Regions from separate parts of the Metabacillus sp. KJ11-3 genome, predicted to be linked through region 2. Evidence: predicted binding sites of a transcription regulator. Region 2 holds the regulator's gene; the other holds the start of a gene.
What was found. The regulator NrdR, encoded in region 2, represses ribonucleotide reductase genes. The targets are predictions, from matches to a motif close to AACACNATATATNGTGTT.
Positions count from the first base shown of each region.

Region 1: a site for NrdR is predicted at 3,388-3,405, ahead of AC0L8O_RS06045 (vitamin B12-dependent ribonucleotide reductase). Genes of this name have one in related genera too.

Region 1 is NZ_CM147865.1:1,167,272-1,172,743, reverse strand. It holds gene mntR (transcriptional regulator MntR) at 208-630, opposite strand; gene AC0L8O_RS06045 (vitamin B12-dependent ribonucleotide reductase) at 763-3,321, opposite strand; gene AC0L8O_RS06040 (lipoate--protein ligase family protein) at 3,686-4,522, opposite strand; gene AC0L8O_RS06035 (rhodanese-like domain-containing protein) at 4,720-5,088, shown strand; gene AC0L8O_RS06030 (CNNM domain-containing protein) at 5,289-5,472, shown strand, end outside.
Region 2 is NZ_CM147865.1:864,597-870,068, forward strand. It holds gene AC0L8O_RS04445 (glyceraldehyde-3-phosphate dehydrogenase) at 143-1,162, shown strand; gene speD (adenosylmethionine decarboxylase) at 1,443-1,823, shown strand; gene AC0L8O_RS04455 (cytosolic protein) at 1,959-2,357, shown strand; gene nrdR (transcriptional regulator NrdR) at 2,406-2,864, shown strand; gene AC0L8O_RS04465 (hypothetical protein) at 2,948-3,406, shown strand; gene AC0L8O_RS04470 (DnaD domain protein) at 3,403-4,248, shown strand; partial or broken gene dnaI (primosomal protein DnaI) at 4,419-5,356, shown strand.

The DNA.
Region 1 (5,472 bases), 300 kb from region 2:
TCGTTCGACAATGATTTCACCCCATTGTTTAACGCATTAAAGCTGACGCATATTAAAGGGTTAAATTCTATCATTCTAGTATTGAATATGAGACTTGCATATTTTTCTGTATACTTTTTATCAAAATAATAATCAATATAATTTCCTTCTTGGTTCGACTATATAAAAAAAGCGATGGGTCGTAGTGGTTCTACTTCCCATCGCTTTTTATGATTCTTCATTATTCTTTTGTATTTTACGCAGAGTATTGACTCTTTCTTCATTTTCCTCAAAGTACTGAACTAAGTCTCCAATTCGGTCAATAGCATTCCAACTTAAATGATGTTCAATCCCTTCCACATCATCGTAAATCTTATCTTGATCAACACCGATTATTTGAAGAAATTGCTCCAAAAGTTCATGTCGATAAACTAAACGCTTACCTGTTTTCTTCCCTTTATTTGTTAAAACGAGACCTCGATATTTTTCGTATATGAGGTATTCATCTTTATCAAGTTTTTGAACCATCTTTGTAACAGAGGAGGGATGTACGGCCAATGCTTCGGCTATATCGGAAACTCGAGCATATCCTTTGTCTTCAATAAGTAAATAAATCTGTTCTATATAATCTTCCATACTTGGTGTTGGCATGTTGGTCCCTCCATATTCGCCGAACTTTTTAACGACATCATTACAATTTTACATGAGTTTGTTAATCATGACAAGTTATGGTTGTATTGCAGGAAAGAAAAGGACCTGACATTGTCAGATCCTTTAAACAGATTACAATCCACACTTTAATTGTGCGCCACAGCTCGTACATGTATTACAGCCGCCCAAATCTTCAACTGTACCTTCACGACAAACCGGGCAAGTATTACCAACTTCATTCCCAATCGTTACATCTGTTGAACGAAGATCATTGATTGTATCAACAAGAACCACTTTCCCTTTTTCCTTTGGTTCTACTTCTTCATTTTCATCAAATGTATTTTCTTCAGCTTTTAGTGTCAAAACTTGTGTATCACGGCTACCGTCTACATAGACTGTACCGCCTTTTGCTCCACCTTTGTACAGGCGCTCATACACTTTTTCTACCTGATCAACAGAATAGCCCTTTGGAGCATTAACTGTTTTACTAATAGAACTATCAATCCAACGTTGGATGACACATTGTACATCTGCATGTGCCTCAGGAGCTAATTCCATTGCGGATACAAACCATGACGGTAGGTTGTTTGCATCTGCTTCTGGATGTTGATCTAGATATTCCTGCACAATATCTGCCTTTACTTCAATAAATTTACCAAGTCTTCCACTACGGAAGTACGAGAATGAGAAGTAAGGTTCAAGTCCTGTTGCAACACCAACCATTGTCCCTGTGGATCCCGTAGGAGCAACAGTTAATAGATGTGAGTTACGGATTCCGTACTCTTTTACACCTTCTAGAATATCTGCAGGCATTTTCTGCATGAATCCTGTTTGGGTAAATGCTTCACGAAGGCGATTTGTTTCTGCATCTTCTTCTCCAACTAGGAACGGGAAGCTTCCTTTTTCCTTCGCTAATTCAATTGATGCACGGTATGCTGTTGTAGCAATTGTTTCAAAGACCTTATCAACTAATACATTTCCTTCTTCAGAACCATATTCTGTTTCACAGTAAATAAGAAGATCATGTAAGCCCATTACACCTAGTCCAACACGACGTTCGCCAAGTGCCTGGTGTTTGTTTTCAGGTAAGAAATACGGAGTTGCGTCAATGACGTTATCCTGCATTCTCACGCCAACTTCAACTGTTTTACGAAGCTTATCAAAGTCAACTGTTTTTGTTTCTTTATTCGCCATTTCAGCAAGGTTTACTGCTGCTAAGTTACAGACAGAATATGGTGCAAGTGGTTGTTCCCCACATGGATTTGTTGCAACAACTTGTTGACCATATGCCTTGGCATTTGTCATGTCGTTTGCATTATCAATAAAGAAAATTCCCGGCTCTGCTGAATATGTTGCACAGATGTTGATTAGATTCCAAAGTTCTTTTGCTTTAATTTTACGGTACGTACGTACTTTATAGCCTTGTTTTTTCCACTCACGTACATCCCCAACTTTGTGCCAGTTTTCATTGTATTCATTCATTTCCTTTTCATTATAGCTTTCTACATCAGGGAAACGAAGTTCATATTCAGCATCATTTTCTACTGCATCCATAAAATCTTTTGTTAACGTAACAGAAATATTCGCACCTGTTAAGAACTCAGAGTTGTGAACACTGTAAGTACCGCCAGTACGCAGCTTTAATTCAGCATCTTTTATAATTTTTTCACTAAATCCACCTGTTCCTGGAATTTGCTTGTAATTAATTATTCCTTGGTACATATCAATTTCCTGTTGTGTAAGTGGTGTGAACTTTAATTTATCCTGCGCATATTTTTTAATCGCTTCATCATTGGTGTTTTCAATAAGGAAACGTAGAATTCTAGGGTTTTGCATTTTTGAAATAATGAACTCAATAATATCTGGATGCCAGTCGGCAAGCATGATCATTTGTGCTCCACGTCTTGAGCCGCCCTGCTCAACCAGATGAGTTAATTTCGCAATATCATCCAACCATGATACAGAGCCTGATGATTTTCCGTTTACACCTTTTGCTAATGTGTTACGAGGGCGTAATGTTGATCCGTTCGTTCCTACACCGCCACCGCGACTCATGATCTCCATTACCTGTTTACGATGCTCAGAGATCCCTTCGCGTGAATCCTTCACAAATGGCATAACATAGCAGTTAAAATAAGTTACTTCTGTTCCAGCACCTGCACCATATAACACACGTCCTGCCGGAATAAAGTTTAAGTTAACAAGCTCTTGATAAAACTTTTCGAACCATTCTTGACGTTTTTCTTCTGTTTTCTCAACCGATGCTAATCCTGTTGCATTACGTTTTGCGATTTGTTCGTAAAAGATTTCAAGTGGTTTTTCAATGACATCTAACGAGCGTTTTACGATCCCTGTCTCCACTTCCTCAGGTTTATCTAATGAGTGCCTGTATTCTTCATCAACTAGCACATTTGCTGTTTTTGCTTCCCAATCAATACTCTTGATAAAGCCAAGCCCTCTTGCCGGGAATTTAGGGTCTTCCTTGATCGTTAAAACAACAAAGTCTCCTTCAGATAACGTAATTTTTTCCGTGTCTTTAAATGTGTAACGATCAAGCATAACAAGTCTCGAAACACCTTTATGTGTTAATTTCATATCGTTAGTAATAGGATGAACCTGCGGAAATGCAGAAATATCTTTGTTAAGCTTCTCCACATCAACGCTCATCTTTTGCTCAGTAACAACTGTCATTGTAACAACTCCTCTATCTATCTTTCTTGTAAATCTCCTGATTTAATTTATCATATACAACCCTACAATTCAATATATAGTGTTTACTTTTTGACGAATAATACTATATATAGTTTAAAGGTCAACTATTTCTCTTTTTGTCAAATGGAAAACTTATTAAAAAAAGAAGCTTTAACGAGATTTGTGATGGTTTTGACTCGTAAAAGGGGAATTTTGAAGAATTTTGTCACTTGCATCTATTTGAATGTATTAAAAACCTTTGAAATCAACGTTTTTAAATTAGACAGATAAAAAATTTCTTTCGTCAAATTTCTACAAACCTACCCTGCTAGAAGAAAATAGACGTAATCCTAAGATCACGTCTCTATCTTTTGAAATTCCATTCATCACTTTCATATTTATTTTTCGCAAGTTGATTTACATACTCTAGTTCTTCATCTGTTAACTTATAAGGCTCAAGGTCAATATCTAAACCTTTTTCAAAACCTTTCTTAAAAGCGTTTTTTGCTTCTTCAATCGTAACCGGTTCTTTTCTAAGACTATTCGTTGCAACTGCCTTGTTTTTGAATGCTCTTTGCATTCTTTCTTTTACACGATCGTTTGGATATTTAAATAAATTAAAAAGCAAATCCTCATCTAGATCCAGCAAAATTGATCCGTGTTGTAAGATAACCCCTTTTTGTCGGGTTTGAGCACTCCCTGCAACTTTACGCCCTTCAACAACAAGCTCATACCAGGAGGGAGCATCAAAGCAAACAGCTGACCTAGGTGATTTAAGACCTGCTTTCTCTTCATCAGTACGAGGAATAGCGAAGTACGCTTCAAGACCGAGATTTTTAAACCCTTCCAAAACTCCTTCTGAAATCACCCGATAAGCCTCTGTTACTGTCTTGGGCATTTCTGGGTGTTCCTCTGATACAATGACACTGTATGTAAGTTCTTGATCATGAAGAACTCCTCTACCCCCTGTTGGTCTCCTCACGAAGCCTAAACCATATCTTTTCACCGCTTCTAAATCTATTTCTTTTTCAACTTTTTGAAAGTAACCAATTGAAAGTGTTGCTGGATTCCAGCCATAAAATCGAATGGTAGGTGGAATCTTGCCTTCGCTATGCCATTCTAAAAGTGCTTCATCCAATGCCATATTAAATGCTGGAGAGCAGTTTCCAGAATCAATATATCTCCATACTTCTTTCGCCATGTTGTAACCCTCTTTGTTATTTTTTTTACATCCTAAGTCTAGCAGAAGTTTATTTGGAAGAAAATAATAATGCATACAACCTGATGACAATTTTCATAAGCTCTTATATAATAATAGAGGTCTGTATATTGAGTTCTTATGAGCTTACAATGATATAACCTATAAAAAAGGGGTCGAGGATATTGACAACATCAACCATTTTACTAATCATCGTAGCAGTTGCCCTGATTGCCTACATTACGTTTAATTTTTTCTATCAACGAAAAATTATGAAGCAACTTACAGAAGAAGAATTCCGTGCAGGCTATCGTAAAGCACAATTAATCGATGTTCGTGAGCCGAACGAGTTTGAAGGTGGACATATTTTAGGTGCTCGAAATATACCGCTTTCTCAGTTACGTCAACGCTACAAAGAAATCCGTCCTGACCAACCAGTTTACTTCTATTGCCAAAATACGGTACGAAGTGGCCGGGCTGCACAAATGTTAAAGCGAAAAGGCTATCATAACCTCCATTGTCTTAAAGGCGGTTTTAAAGGATGGACAGGGAAAGTAAAGAAAAAATAACTAAATAATGTATACAGGAAGCAACTACAACCTCATCTTCTTTCGTGTGGGTGAACTTGGGAGTTGCTTTTTCCTTTTCTTGAATTCATTTTTCTGTTCAAAATTTATAACATGTATCACATTTATCGACTTCAAAACCAAAAATAAGGTAAGATAAGAGATAGAAATAAAAATGTATTAGTTGTTGGAGGAATCAAGTCTTGATTATTGCCATAGTGTTTTTTCTATTGATGTCGTTTTTCTTATCCGGCAGTGAAACAGCACTTACTGCTGTAAACAAAATGAAATTAAAATCAAAAGCGGAAAACAATGATAAGAAATCACAAAAATTACTGAATTTCGTCTCAAAACCTGATGAAATTATCACAGGTATCTTAATTGGAA
Region 2 (5,472 bases):
CCCATAAGTATTAATAATGCCTATTTTAAAAATATGCTTTACAAGGATGAAAAAAACGATCTCTATCCACATATAATGTGTTATACTAATTAAAAATTATCGATTATTAGTATAACATATACGAAGAGGGAGGATGTTTATTATGGTGACTAATATTGCAATAAATGGATTTGGTCGAATAGGGAGAATGGTTTTTCGACGAGCTATTTCAGAAGGGTTAAACATAAAAGCGATCAATGCAAGCTATCCTGCAGAAACGTTGGCACATTTAATTAATTATGATACAAATCATGGAGCTTTCGAGGGAAGTGTGGTCGCTATGGACAATCATTTAGTCGTGAATGGTCATAAGGTGTTATTGTTGGATGAGCGGAATCCTGAAGAGCTTCCTTGGAAGCAGTTAAATATCGATATTGTTATTGAAGCAACAGGCAAATTTAATCATAAAGAAAAGGCGATGCTGCATGTGAACGCTGGAGCTAAAAAAGTGATACTAACAGCTCCGGGAAAGGATGAAGATATCACGATTGTTATGGGAGTCAATGAACAAAATTATGATGCCAATCAGCATATAATTATATCAAATGCTTCGTGTACAACGAACTGTTTAGCACCTGTCATAAAGATACTTGATGAGGAGTTTACAATAAGAAATGGTCTCATGACAACCGTTCATGCGTACACGAATGACCAAAGAAATATTGACAATCCGCATAAAGATCTAAGGAGAGCAAGGGCTTGCGGACAGTCCATCATTCCTACGACAACTGGTGCTGCAAAAGCTCTGGAACTTGTTTTGCCTCAAATGAAAGGTAAACTTCATGGTATGGCATTAAGAGTACCAACACCAAATGTTTCACTTGTTGACTTAGTTGTTGATGTGGATAAATCTGTTACAGCAGATGAAATCAATCATGCCTTTTTATCAGCATCGCAAACTTCATTAAAAGGCATTCTTGACTATTCTACAGAGCCTCTCGTATCCGTTGATTATAATACAAATCCCTTCTCGGCAATCGTCGATAGTTTATCAACCATGGTCATTGATCAACATAAAGTAAAAGTACTGGCCTGGTATGATAATGAATGGGGATATTCATGCAGAGTAGTTGATTTAACAAAAATGGTAGAAAAAAGTATGTCACAATTATTAGGTGTATGAGAAATTAAAGAATAATTAAAATTCCTACGGAAAAAGTAATACATGCATGATCATGTTGGATGAAACCCTTTAACTAAGAGATGACAAATAATTTTTCAAAAGTTTGTTGCAAAACATATACAAACAAAGTATACTATTTTTCGTGAACTTCTTATCAAAGCCAAGGTGTTAAGGCTACTTAAAGGGTTAGGACCTCTCTGGACTAACTTTCCCCCGTGGTAGTACACATACCATACGCGAAGAATTCATGTAAAAACTAGTTAAAGGGGGATCCATGAATATGGAAACAATGGGTAGACACGTAATCTCAGAATTATGGGGATGCGATTTTGATAAGTTAAATGACATGGATTACATTGAAAAAACATTTGTAAATGCGGCGTTAAAGTCAGGTGCAGAAATTAGAGAGGTTGCATTTCATAAATTTGCTCCTCAAGGAGTAAGTGGAGTTGTTATTATCTCTGAGTCTCATTTAACCATTCATAGTTTTCCGGAGCATGGTTATGCAAGTATTGATGTTTACACTTGTGGTGATTTAGATCCAAATATTGCTGCAGACCATATTGCAGAGTCTTTAGGTGCACAGACACGTGAAAATATTGAAATACCAAGAGGTATGGGACCTGTACAAGTAAAGCAAGCGGAAGCGAAAGCTCTTTAATTTGAAACAAAACATTCAGAGGTGTAGATTATTTAATCTGCACCTCTTTTTATTATCGGAAAATTTCAGTATGATAGTAATAGAATAACTTTTCATACATATAGGGAAAAATAAATAATAAAGGGGAATTCTAAAATGAGTTTTGTGAATAAAATAAAAGATTTTTTTAGCACGCACCAAGAAACAAGAGATAAACATTATAATCCAGACTTGCAAAGCCGTTATTATAAAACAACAAATAAAAAAGCATTGCAGTCAGTAAAGGAGTTAATTGAACAAAACCCGGGGATGACAGTGACATCGGTATCGGAAGAACGTGGAGAAATGAGCGTGAACATTGACCGCCCCAGAAAGGCATTTTTAATTGTAACGGTTATTTCTGTGCGTCCTTTTGAAACAGCTGTTGATCTGACAGCAACCACAAATACCGTGTTACCAACAGACTTTGGTTACAGTAAAAAAATCATTCTAGATTTATATAAAAAGCTTGATCAAAAAGAAACATTCGTTGGTGCAGGAAAAAGTGGAAGATAAAGACCTGGGTCATAAACCTGGATATGACGTAAAGAAGGAGTTGGTCATATGAAATGTCCTTCGTGTCAGCATAATGGGACAAGGGTATTGGATTCTAGACCTGTAGATGAAGGGAGATCAATACGCAGACGCCGTGAATGTGAAGAGTGTCAATATCGTTTTACAACATTTGAAAAAGTCGAAGAATTTCCTTTAATTGTTGTGAAGAAAGAAGGAACAAGGGAAGAATTTAGTCGAGAGAAAATCTTAAGAGGTCTCATTAAAGCTTGTGAAAAGAGACCTGTTCCTTTGCAAAAGCTTGAAGACATTGTTCATGAAATTGAAAAAGAGCTCAGAAATCAAGGTGTTTCTGAGGTTAACAGTGAACTAGTAGGCGAAATGGTAATGGATAGGCTGGCTAGAATAGATGAAGTTGCATATGTACGGTTTGCATCTGTCTATAGACAGTTTAAAGATATAAATGTCTTTATTGAGGAATTAACAGACCTTATAAAGAAAGTAAGATAAGTGATGAAAGAGCTAATGGAGAGAAATCCTTCAGCTCTTTTTTCAGTGGTGTGTTTTACAATAGGGATGAAAGGTTGAGGGGTATGGAACAGCATTGGAAAGAACTGCTTGCTATTGATCGATATACAGTTAAAAGCAACTCAGTTCTACAAGACTTAGATCGAAAAATCATGACATTACTTTATCAGCCGTTAATAGGTTCAAAATCTTTTAGTCTTTATATGACTTTATGGGGAGAATTAGAGCAAAATCGCATTTGGAGTGTTGAAACGACTCATCACAGTTTAATGACTCTAATGCAAAGTAATTTGCGGGAAATTTATCATGAACGAATAAAATTAGAAGGACTAGGATTGCTGAAAACATATCTAGATGAAATTGATGGTGTGAAAAGATACGTATACGAATTACAGACACCTATTCGACCTAATGAGTTTTTTCAAGATGGTGTATTAAATATTTATCTGTATAATCGTGTTGGTCGGAATAAGTTTTTACAACTAAAAAGATTTTTTCAGATGATCAAATGGAAGAGGGAATGAAGGAGATTACGAAATCGTTTGATGATGTGTTTGATTCCGTTCGGTCTGCAGAAATGATGGGTAGAGTAAATAAAGAAACAATGGATGATCTAACACTTGAAAATGACAGAGAATACCTCCAATCAGATAGCCGGTCTACATTGGAAATATCAGATGCTTCATTTGACTTCGATTTATTTTTCTCCGGTTTATCTGATGCGCTTATTTCTCCAAAAGCTTTTACACCTCCAATAAAAGAGGTGATTAAAAAGCTGTCTTATCTATATGGAATTGGTGCAGTTGATATGAAAAATGTGGCCATGTCAAGTCTTGATCAGGATGATATGATTGATGTAGAATTGCTCAGAAAATCAGCGAGAGATTGGTATCAATTCCAAGTGGGAGATGAATTACCGAATCTTGTGGATAAGAAACAGCCACTCACGTTACGGTCAAAGCTTAACAAAAAACAATTATCAAAAGAAGAAGAACTAATGGTTCAATTAGAAACCATTTCACCAAGACAATTTCTAACAGATGTTGCAGGAGGAGTCCCGCCGGCTGTGGGTGATTTGCAAATTATTGAAGAGGTCATGGTTCAACAAAAGCTTGAGCCGGGTGTTGTGAATGTATTGATTTATTACGTTATGCTGAAAACAGATATGAAGCTTACAAGAGCTTATGTACAAAAAATTGCAAGTCATTGGACAAGAAAACAAGTTAAAACCGTGAAGGAAGCAATGGACTTAGCGAAACAGGAACATCGTCAATATCAACAATGGGCAGAGGAAAAAACAACATCAAAGAAAAAAATCAAAGTAAGAAAACGCCCATTCGAAAGGAAATCCTTCCCGAATGGTTAAAAGGTGACGAAGGTAATACAGACAAAGAAGAACAGCAACAAAACAAAGAGGGAGTAAAGAATAAGAATTTGGAGCAATTCGAACTAGAAAAGAAGAAATTATTTGATCGGATTAAAAAATATAAGGATAATAAAAGCGGTGAAATGAATGAAAGGAGGAATGAGTAGAATATGGAACATATGAGCAAGTCATTAAAAAAATTAACGAGCAGACCTGATTTTAATGAACGATACAACGATTTAAAGAAACAGGTGCTAAATAATCCTGATGTACAAGCATTTATCACTAAGCACTCAACAGAAATTGAAGACGGGATGATTAACAGGAGTTTAATGAAGCTTTATGAATTTATTAATCAAAGCAAAAACTGTGAAATATGTCCATCTTTGGCTGAATGCAAAAATTTATTGCAAGGCTATCATCCTCGTTTAATCATACAAGGTCGAATCATTGATATTCAATATGATAAATGCCCAACAAAAGAGCTTCAAGATGAAAGGAAAAAAATGAGGCACTGATTAAAAGTATGTACATTCCAAAGGACATTCTTGAAGCACAGTTTGACAAGATCGACGTTGATGTCGAGGAAACAAGCCGCCTTCAGGTTATTAGTATCGCTCAGGATTTTGTTGAAGCCTATAACAGTGGGAGTCATCCAAAAGGTATCTACTTGTACGGATCCTTCGGAGTTGGCAAAACGTATATTTTAGGTGCTATCGCAAATGAACTTGCCTCACATAAAGTACCTTCAATGCTTGTTTATGTACCGGAATTTATGAGGGAATTAAAGGGCTCGTTTCAAAATTCATCACTCGATGAAAAGTTGGATGCGGTGAAAAAAATACCTGTATTGATGCTGGACGATTTAGGTGCAGAATCTGTATCAAGCTGGGCACGGGATGAAGTTCTGGGAACAATACTACAGTATCGAATGCTTGAAAATCTGCCTATTTTTATTTCATCAAATTTTAACTTGAAGCAACTTCAACATCATCTTTCCATTTCTCAACGTGGAGAAGAAGAGCCGGTTAAAGCAGCAAGGATTATGGAACGGATAAAACATATGACAATTCCAATTGAACTGATCGGTAGAAACCGAAGAGGGTAATAAGCGAGTTGTTTTATAGATTCATGAATCGACTATCTCAAAACTGAGGTAGTCTTTTTTCTAATGTAAACCCATTTATTTACTTCTAAATAAGAAATCCCCCCATATACATAGAT